Regions from separate parts of the Thalassospira permensis NBRC 106175 genome, predicted to be linked through region 2. Evidence: predicted binding sites of a transcription regulator. Region 2 holds the regulator's gene; each other region holds the start of a gene.
The links. The regulator PhoB, encoded in region 2, activates phosphate uptake and scavenging genes when phosphate is short. The targets are predictions, from matches to a motif close to TNTCATAAAACTGTCA.

Region 1: a site for PhoB is predicted at 1,114-1,129, ahead of SMB34_RS06785 (RNA degradosome polyphosphate kinase). Genes of this name have one in related genera too.
Region 3: a site for PhoB is predicted at 1,236-1,251, ahead of SMB34_RS15480 (choice-of-anchor I family protein). Genes of this name have one in related genera too.
Region 4: a site for PhoB is predicted at 869-884, ahead of phnF (phosphonate metabolism transcriptional regulator PhnF). Genes of this name have one in related genera too.

What each region holds. Positions count from the first base shown of each region.
Region 1 is NZ_AUNC01000011.1:11,986-14,189, forward strand. Features, by position in the region: gene aspS (aspartate--tRNA ligase) at 1-252, opposite strand, end outside; gene SMB34_RS06780 (SixA phosphatase family protein) at 499-1,035, opposite strand; gene SMB34_RS06785 (RNA degradosome polyphosphate kinase) at 1,231-2,204, shown strand, end outside.
Region 2 is NZ_AUNC01000001.1:116,136-118,339, reverse strand. Features, by position in the region: gene SMB34_RS00425 (cation:proton antiporter domain-containing protein) at 1-431, shown strand, start outside; gene phoB (phosphate regulon transcriptional regulator PhoB) at 494-1,189, opposite strand; gene phoU (phosphate signaling complex protein PhoU) at 1,207-1,929, opposite strand; gene pstB (phosphate ABC transporter ATP-binding protein PstB) at 1,951-2,204, opposite strand, start outside.
Region 3 is NZ_AUNC01000034.1:139,589-141,792, forward strand. Features, by position in the region: gene SMB34_RS15480 (choice-of-anchor I family protein) at 1-1,161, opposite strand, end outside; gene SMB34_RS15485 (NAD(P)/FAD-dependent oxidoreductase) at 1,334-2,204, shown strand, end outside.
Region 4 is NZ_AUNC01000023.1:26,864-29,067, forward strand. Features, by position in the region: gene phnH (phosphonate C-P lyase system protein PhnH) at 1-277, opposite strand, end outside; gene phnG (phosphonate C-P lyase system protein PhnG) at 274-762, opposite strand; gene phnF (phosphonate metabolism transcriptional regulator PhnF) at 895-1,608, shown strand; gene SMB34_RS12005 (trimeric intracellular cation channel family protein) at 1,618-2,204, opposite strand, start outside.

The sequences.
Region 1 (2,204 bases), on a different contig from region 2:
GGTTTCGGCGGTACGTTTGACGACCTTGCCGTCCACCGTGATCACACTTTCGGCGCGCGACTTTTCAAGAACCGCGAAAAGCGGGCTTGAAATATCGATCACGATCTGGGTGATGCCGTAATGGTCGCGCAAATCGACAAACAGAAGGTTGCCGTGGTCGCGCTTGCGGTGGATCCAGCCGGACAGGCGCACTTCCGCATCGGCGTCAGAGGCGCGCAACGCATTACAATTGTGTGAACGATAAGGATGCATGGTCTTTCCAGGTTGCTTTGTATGCTTGGTATTTTGGGCCACAAATTTGGCGCAAAGGTGCATGGCTGCACCGCGCTGTCAAACAAAAAAGCACCGCAATCCAGCCACTCCGGTCAATTCGGGGGGCTTAAATCGGGTGATCTGTCTGTTTGCGCGACGCGGCGCTTGAAATTCTGCGGTATAAAACGCTGCCAAAGCCCCGCCGTCAAGTGCCCGTCGCAATGGTCTGCATTGCGGGCCGGAATTTCAGGTCGGCGGCGCACCGATCCCCTGCAAATCCTTGACCTTTACAAAGCGGATCAGGCGCCCGGTCTCAAACCGAACGTCCGCCCAATGCTCAACATCAAATTCATACTGGCAAAGACCGCAGGTCGGATATTTACGGTTCATTTCCAGCAATGCCTCGCCATCGCCCTCGCCAAACAGCCGGGCGGCGAAATCGGCAAGTCCCGGATTATGGCCGATCATCATCACACAGCGGGCCTCATCATGGGTGTGCCCAAGGCTTTCAAGCAGCACGGCCTCGGTCGCCATATAAAGGTCTTCGTTGTAGATCACGTCGGATGCACTGGCAAAATCGCGCCCCAGCAGGGTTAATGTCTGAACCGCACGTTCGGCGGTTGAACACCAGATCAGATCGGGCACCAGCCCCTGTTCATGCAAATAGCGTCCCATCACCGGGGCCGCCTTTTCGCCGCGCCGGTTCAGTTCCCGGTCGTGATCGGATCGGGATGGGTCGGTCCAGCTTGATTTTGCATGCCTGAGCAGAAGCAATGTCTTCATGAAATCGGATATCCGGTGTTCTTAAGGAAAGCAGACTTTTGCATGCCACATCGGGCGCTGTGAAGCCACCAAGAAAACTGACTTAAAAATTTAAGAAAATTGCACCCCGACAAGCAGTTATCCTATACTCCAATCGCAACCGGGACCTGTCGCTTTATTTCAAGGACACAAACCCACTTTCGCAGGGAGCATCGCGTGACCCACGCCGCCGTTATTCAATCAAGCGCCATCACACTTGATTCGGACAAGCGCTTTATAAACCGCGAACTTTCGTGGCTGGCCTTCAACGGCCGCGTCCTTGAAGAGGCTCAGAACAAGCGGCATCCGTTGCTGGAACGCGTGCGTTTCCTGTCGATTTCCGCCAGCAACCTTGACGAATTTTATATGGTTCGCGTTGCCGGTCTGGTCGGGCAAGTGCGCGCAAGCATGACAAAAGTCAGCCAGGATGGCATGAGCCCGTCCGAACAGTTGCGCGCCATCACCTATCACGCCAACCAATTGATGCAGGACCAGCAACGCATCTGGCAGCAGATCAGCACCGAGATGGAAAAGCATGGCATTTCCGTGATCGGGCCGGAAGACCTGACCCAGACAGATCGCAAATGGCTGGACGGCTATTTCATGCGCGAAATCTTCCCGACGCTGACGCCGCTTGCGATTGATCCGTCGCATCCCTTCCCGTTCATTCCGAACCTTGGTTTCGCGATTGTCATGCAGCTGTTTGACCCGGCAGACGGGCATAACATGCGCGGTCTGATCCCGGTTCCGCCGAAAATCGGGCGTTTCCTGCGCCTGCCGGGCCGGACAGAACGCTATCTGCCGCTGGAACAGGCGATTGTCCTTTACCTTAACAAGCTGTTCCCCGGTTTCGACATGATCGAACACGGCCTGTTCCGCGTTATCCGTGACTCGGACGTTGAAATCGAGGAAGAAGCCGAAGATCTGGTGCGCGTTTTCAAAACCGCCCTGAAACGCCGGCGGCGCGGCAGCATCATCCGGCTTAAAGTCAATGCCGAGATGCCAGAAGACCTTCTGGATTTCGTGGTCGACGAACTTTCTGTCGCCCCCGAAGAAGTCGTCAAGGTCGACGGGCTTGTCGGGCTTGTCGATGTCAAACAGCTGATCGATTCAGATCTGCATCATGATCTTCTGTTCCCGCCCTATGGCGC
Region 2 (2,204 bases):
GTCTGCCGGTTTATTTTGCCGATGGGTCCCGACCGGAAACATTTCGTGCCGCCCATACCGAACAGGCCCATATTGCCGCCGTTGCCATGGGCAACCCGCACGCAACCGAAAAGACCGTCGCCTTGCTGCGACAGCATTATCCACATCTGAAAATCTTTGCCCGTGCCCAGGACATCACCCATATCGGTCCGCTGTCACGCAGTGGTGCCGATGCGGCCATCCCCGAGGTACTTGAAACCGGTTTACGCCTGTCCGATCACGTTCTGGCGGCCTGCGATATCCCGCAGGAAGATATCGATCTCGAAATAGCCAAGTTCCGGCGTGCCGATATGCTGCTGATGAACGAACTTGCCCCGCGCACCGCGCGCCAAAAAACCGAAGACCAGGCACAAAAAACTGCCAAACCGGCAAAATCCAGGAAAAGCACCTGAAACACAAAGACCCCCATCACAAGAATGGGGGTCTTTCGTTTCGTCTTCCGGAATAACCGCAATCAGGCGGCTTCGACATCCAGTGCATAACCCGCGGCACGAACCGTGCGGATTACATCGCGCGTTCCCTTGACGTCATTCAATGCCTTGCGCAGACGACGAATGTGAACATCAACCGTGCGGGTTTCGACATAGATATTCGGCCCCCAAACCGCATTCAGAAGCTGCTCGCGCGAGAAAACCCGCCCCGGATGTTCCAGGAAATAACGCAGCAGACGGAATTCGGTCGGGCCAAGATGGATAGCCTTGCCGTTACGACTGACACGATGGGCGGCCAGATCCATTTCGATATCGGAATAGATCAACTGCCCTTGTGGTTGCGCCGGACCGGATCGACGCAGAAGTGCGCGAATACGCGCCAGCAATTCACCAATCGCAAACGGCTTGGTCACATAATCATCGGCCCCGGTATCAAGGCCGCGGATGCGGTCGCCTTCTTCGCCACGCGCCGTAACCATGATCACCGGCAAATCGCGGCTTTCAGGCTTCCGGCGGATCTGGCGGCAAACCTCGATCCCTGACATCACCGGCAGCATCCAGTCCAGAAGGACCAGATCGACATGGGTTTCGGCCAGAATTTTCAACGCTTCGTCACCGTCCCCGGCTTCGACAACCTGCATCCCCTCGCGTTCGAGGTTGTAGCGCAACATGGTTACGATTGCAGCTTCGTCCTCGACGATAAGAACCGTTGGGTCCATCTTCCTATGCTCCAGTGTCACTCATTCGGTTCTACGACGGCAAAGTTCGCCGCGTCATTTTTTGGCCGAGTATCCATCGGCAGGTCTTCGCCCTTGATCCGGTAATAGATCGTTTCGGCAATGTTGGTCGCATGATCGCCAATACGTTCGATATTCTTGGCGATAAACAGCAGATGGGTCGATGCCGTGATGTTACGCGGATCTTCCATCATATAGGTCAGCAGTTCACGGAACAGGGAATTGTACATATCGTCAACTTCCTGATCGCGCGCCCAGACACGCTGGGCCTTTTCCGCATCACCCTCGATATAGGCATCCAGAACGTCCTTGATGATTTCCTGGCACAGCTTGGCCATGTTCGGGATCACCTGAACCGGGCGGATCGGCGGCACCTGGTTAAGAACCTGCGCACGCTTGGCGATGTTTTTCGCCAGATCACCTATACGTTCCAGATCGTTGGACAGTTTAAGCGCGGTCACCACCTGCCGCAGGTCATCTGCCATCGGCTGACGCAGGGCCAGAAGACGTACGGCAAAATCCTGCACTTCCTGTTCCAGCGTATCGATACGGTGATCGGAAAGAATGACCTTCTCGGCCAGTTCCGAATCCCGTTTAACGATCGCACGAATGGCGGAAATCAGCTGACTTTCGGCAAGCCCGCCCATCTGCGAAATGATGTTGTTAAGACGGGTCAGTTCTTCGTCAAACGAACTGACGATATGATGTTTCTCATCGACCATCGAAAATACTCCTGCCCGGACTTAACCGAAGCGACCCGTAATGTATCCCTTGGTGCGCTCGTCCTTGGGATTGGTGAAAATCTGATCGGTTTCGCCCACTTCGACCAGCTTGCCGAGATGGAAAAACGCCGTGCGCTGCGACACGCGGGCGGCCTGCTGCATGGAGTGCGTCACGATCACAATGGTGTAGTTCGAACGAAGCTCGTCGATCAGTTCCTCGACCTTTGCGGTTGCAATCGGGTCAAGTGCCGAACACGGTTCATCCATCAGGATGA
Region 3 (2,204 bases), on a different contig from region 2:
CGAACGTGCCCCATAGCTGTAGATCACATCGAAATCGCCATCACCATCCGTATCGCCCTGCGCAGTAGTCGTTTTCAAGCGACCGAGGTTTTCATCTTTTTGCAGGGTTGCGGCATTCGGGAAGGCGACCGGATCAAGGGTCAGTTTTCCGACGCGGGTTTCTTCGCTGTAGCCGTCATAGTCGCGTGAGTCGCCTTCGTTTGCCGTCAGGACCCAGGTTTTGCCGCCGATTTCGATAGCATCGATCGTGTCTGGCATATACATGCCCATCACAGGCCATGTACGGATGTTGATTTTGCCGTCCTTGTCGCTGGCATCAAATGCGTTGACCGAATGGTCCTTGAAGCCAAGACCGGCAACCCGGACAACGTTTGCGGTTTCAATATCAATGATCGCCACCGCATTGTTTTCCTGAAGTGAAACATAAGCCGTTTTACTGTCTTTCGAGACGGCGATATATTCCGGCTCGACATCCTGTGCCACGGTCGACGTTCCCGGGTTTGATGTCCGCATGCCATAAGGCAGGTCCACATCATTCAGGAAGCCAAAGTTTACCGTGTGAACATCGGCATCTGACAGATCGGCGAGATTTCCCGATACCGGGATAATCGAAACACTCCCTTCCGGGTCGTTGTCAAATGCGTCGTTCGGCTCGCCTTCGTTCGCGACCAGAACGTGCTTGCCATCCGGAGTAAATTTGATCATGTCGGGCAATGCACCGACAGTTACAGCCGCAATGAAATCACCATCCGTGTTAAAGAACACGGCCTTGCCCGGTGCCTGTTTGTCGTCATCCTCGACAGCCGCTGCGACAATATTGCCATGAACGGCAACGCTGTTTGCCGCCTTACCCCATGCCGAAAGCTTGACCGAACCGATTTTTGCAAGTGTTTCAGGGTCCGACATATCAAGAATATCAATCGACTTGTCGCCACCATTGACCACGAATATGCGTTTGGTCACCGGGTCAAAAGCCGGAATTTCCGCGGCCCCTTCGTCAAACATGCCGGTTCGATAGTCGCCCATCGGCACGATTGAAAGCGGCTTGGCGGCAGGCGACGCCGTATCAACGGCCATTACCATGTTTTTTGACGTTGTCGTGGTGCCGCAGGCACCGAGCATAACCGAAAATGCCACCGTGGCCATCAAAGAATAACGCATATTTCCCCCTGAAAACTGGATGAACCGTGGCAGACAAACTGCGGACAATGCGTAACGGTTTAATGACCTGACGATGACAGTTTCATAAATATCTTCGGGGTGTTGATGCTCCAAACAACGACTTCTGACGTAAGGAGGAAAAGGTTCACAAGGTTCGAACAGGAACAATAAAATGGCCCCAATGAATATTGCCGTGATCGGTGCGGGAATGGCCGGCCTTCGGGCGGCGGCCACACTTCATGCAGTCGGCTTTTGCGTAACGGTTTTTGAAAAAAGCCGTGGTGCCGGAGGGCGACTTGCAACACGTCGTACCGAATTGGGCAATTTCAATCATGGCGCCCAATATGTCACGGCACTGCATCCGGAATTTCAATCATTCCTGCAACAGGCCGAACATCAAAAATCCGTTCGGAAATGGCAACCACATCTCCTTCGTGGCGAAAAAGCAACCGCAGGGGCACCGGCATCGGCTTTGAAACGTACAAATACGGCTGCAGATATCTGGTATCAGGGGTCACCGCAAATGAACAAACTGATCACCCCGCTGCTTGATCCGTTTGAAATCCGCAAAGAACACCGTATTACCTGTATCGAAACCGCCGGACCACGCAGCTTTATTCTGCATGACGATCTGGATGGTGAATTCGGGCCATTTGACGGTGTGATTGTTACCGCCCCTGCCCCGCAAACCGCAGAGCTTCTGCAACCACTTGCCCCAAGATTTGATCCCATTGCGGATGTGGAAATGGCACCGTGCTGGGCAGCCATGATTGCATTTGCCAAACCGTTGCCCACGGCATTTGATGCCATGATCCATCCCGATCCTGCGATCAGCTGGGCGGCACGCAATGGCGATCACCGTGATCTGATCCATCGACCTTCACCTGATCTTTGGGTTCTGCACGCAAGTCCGGAATGGTCACGTGATCACCTGGAAGAAGACAAGGAACGCATCGCATTCCTTCTGCTTGAAAAACTGCATAAAGCTAGCGGTGCAAAGCTTCCCGATGTGGTGTCCATAAACACGCATCGCTGGCGATATG
Region 4 (2,204 bases), on a different contig from region 2:
TGATCGGGCTGCCGCAATGGAATTTCAGATGGGCATTGGCCCCGTCCGATGCGCAACCAGGTGACAGCCAGATTGTCGTATCCATATCGGCCATCGCCAGCAGAAAGGCGGTTGCGGATTTGTTCAGCCCGGCCGGTGCGGGGAGATCAAGCGGCAGATCGTAAATACGACCGGGATGGGCCATCGCATCAAGAAGGGTGCGAAACACGGCATTGGAGTCAAAGGCGGCATTTTCAAAACCGCGCAGCAATTCGGGGGTCCGGGCTTGTGGGGTCATTCGTCTTCTCCGCGGACAAGGGTAAAGAAATCGACCTTGGTGGCGGCGACCTTGCGGGCGGCTTCGCGTTTTGCCTCGGCCTGCTGGCGGGCCAGCATGTCGATGAAATCGGACGCACCATCGTCGCGTTGCATGATCGCATCAAACAGGGCGGCATATTGTGCCTGTATCTTGTCGCGCCCCTTGACATAGGCATGACCGACCGTGCCATCGGACAAAGTGACCGCGCAGCGTGTGACGGTCATTTCGCCAAGGTTGAAGCGCTGCCCGGCCCCACCGGCGCGACCGCGCACCATGACCATGCCGATTTGCGGTTCGCGCAGGTGGCTCCATTGCACATCGGCAAAATGATCGTGCCATTCCTGTTCAAGAATTGTGCGGTCCGTGCGGGCCAGCACCGCCATCCAGCGTTGGCGTGCCTGTGTGGCGGGATCGATGTTCGATCCGTGGTCTGATCCGGATTGCGGGGCGGGTTGCGCCGTCATCTGTTTGATCCTTCCTTGCGGGTATCGACAAATTCAAAATTTGTCTAGACGTCTATACATATTCACGTTATAAGACGATTACGCGGGCTTGGCAAAGGCCTTGCGGTGAAAGTTTTGTGAATGGGGATTTCGATGGATTGGGAAGCCGGGCTATCTATCTGGAAGCAAATCGAAAAACAGCTTCTTGCCGATATTGCCAGTGGGGTCTTCGCACCTGGCGATAAAATGCCGACCGAGATGGAACTGGTTCGCCGATTCGGCGTGAATCGCCATACGGTGCGACGTGCGATGTCAGCCCTTGTCGATGCCAATGTCGTGCGTGTCGAACAGGGGCGGGGGGCATTTGTTCAGGAACAGATTCTGGATTATCCGCTTGGTGCCAAAACGCGGTTTTCCCAGATCGTATCGGGCCGTCATCGATTGCCCGACAAGAGATTGATTTCGTCTGAAATCCTGAAAGCCAGTGCGACCATCGCCCAGTTTCTGGATGTCAAACCGGGGACGCGGGTTGTTGAACTGTTTTCCGTGTCTGAGGCCGATGGCATTCCGCTGGCGGTGGCGACAAGCTATCTTCCGGTTGCCCGGTTCGAGGGGATTGTCGAGATATTTACCCAGACAAAATCCCTGACCGAAGCTTTCAAGCATTTCGGGATCGATGATTACAGCCGCAAAACCACCCGCATCAGTGCCCAGTTGCCATCATCACGCGTTGCCAGCCTGCTGAAACAGGCCAAAAACCGGCCGGTGATATCGACGGAAAGTGTTGATGTCGATTCTGCCGGTGTACCGATTGAATACGGGATTACCGCCTTTTCCAGTGACCGGGTGCAGTTGATTGTCGAGTAGCAGACAGGTTCAGTATTCCCGCCCCGGACGGGCCCTATAGACCGGGAAGCTCAGTTTAAACCATATGGCACTTGCGCGCAGGGCGAAGGAGCACAGGAACGCGATCAGGGCGACCGGGGCACGGGGAAGCGACAGTATATCGGTGCCGATCACATAGATTGATGCGCCGAGAAGCGCGCAGGTGATGTAAATTTCAGGGCGCAGGATCAGCGGGATTTCGTTACACACCACATCACGGACCATGCCGCCAAATGTGGCCGTGATGGTGCCAAGGATGATGGCAACCAATGGCGATACGCCAAGGTTAAGGCCGATAGCCGCCCCCGTCACGCCAAACATCGCAAGACCAAGCGCATCAAGCCAGATCAGCGCGACATAACGCCGTTCAACCAGATGGGCGGTGAAATAGGTGAAGACGGCACTGCCGATACAGGTAATGACCCAGGCCGGGTCCCTGATCCAGAAAACCGGTGTGGCGCCGGTGATCACGTCGCGAACCGTCCCGCCGCCGATGCCGGTAAAGGTCGCGATCAAAACGAAGCCGACAATATCCATCTGGCGCCGCGATGCTTCCAGCGCGCCGGTCACGGCAAAAA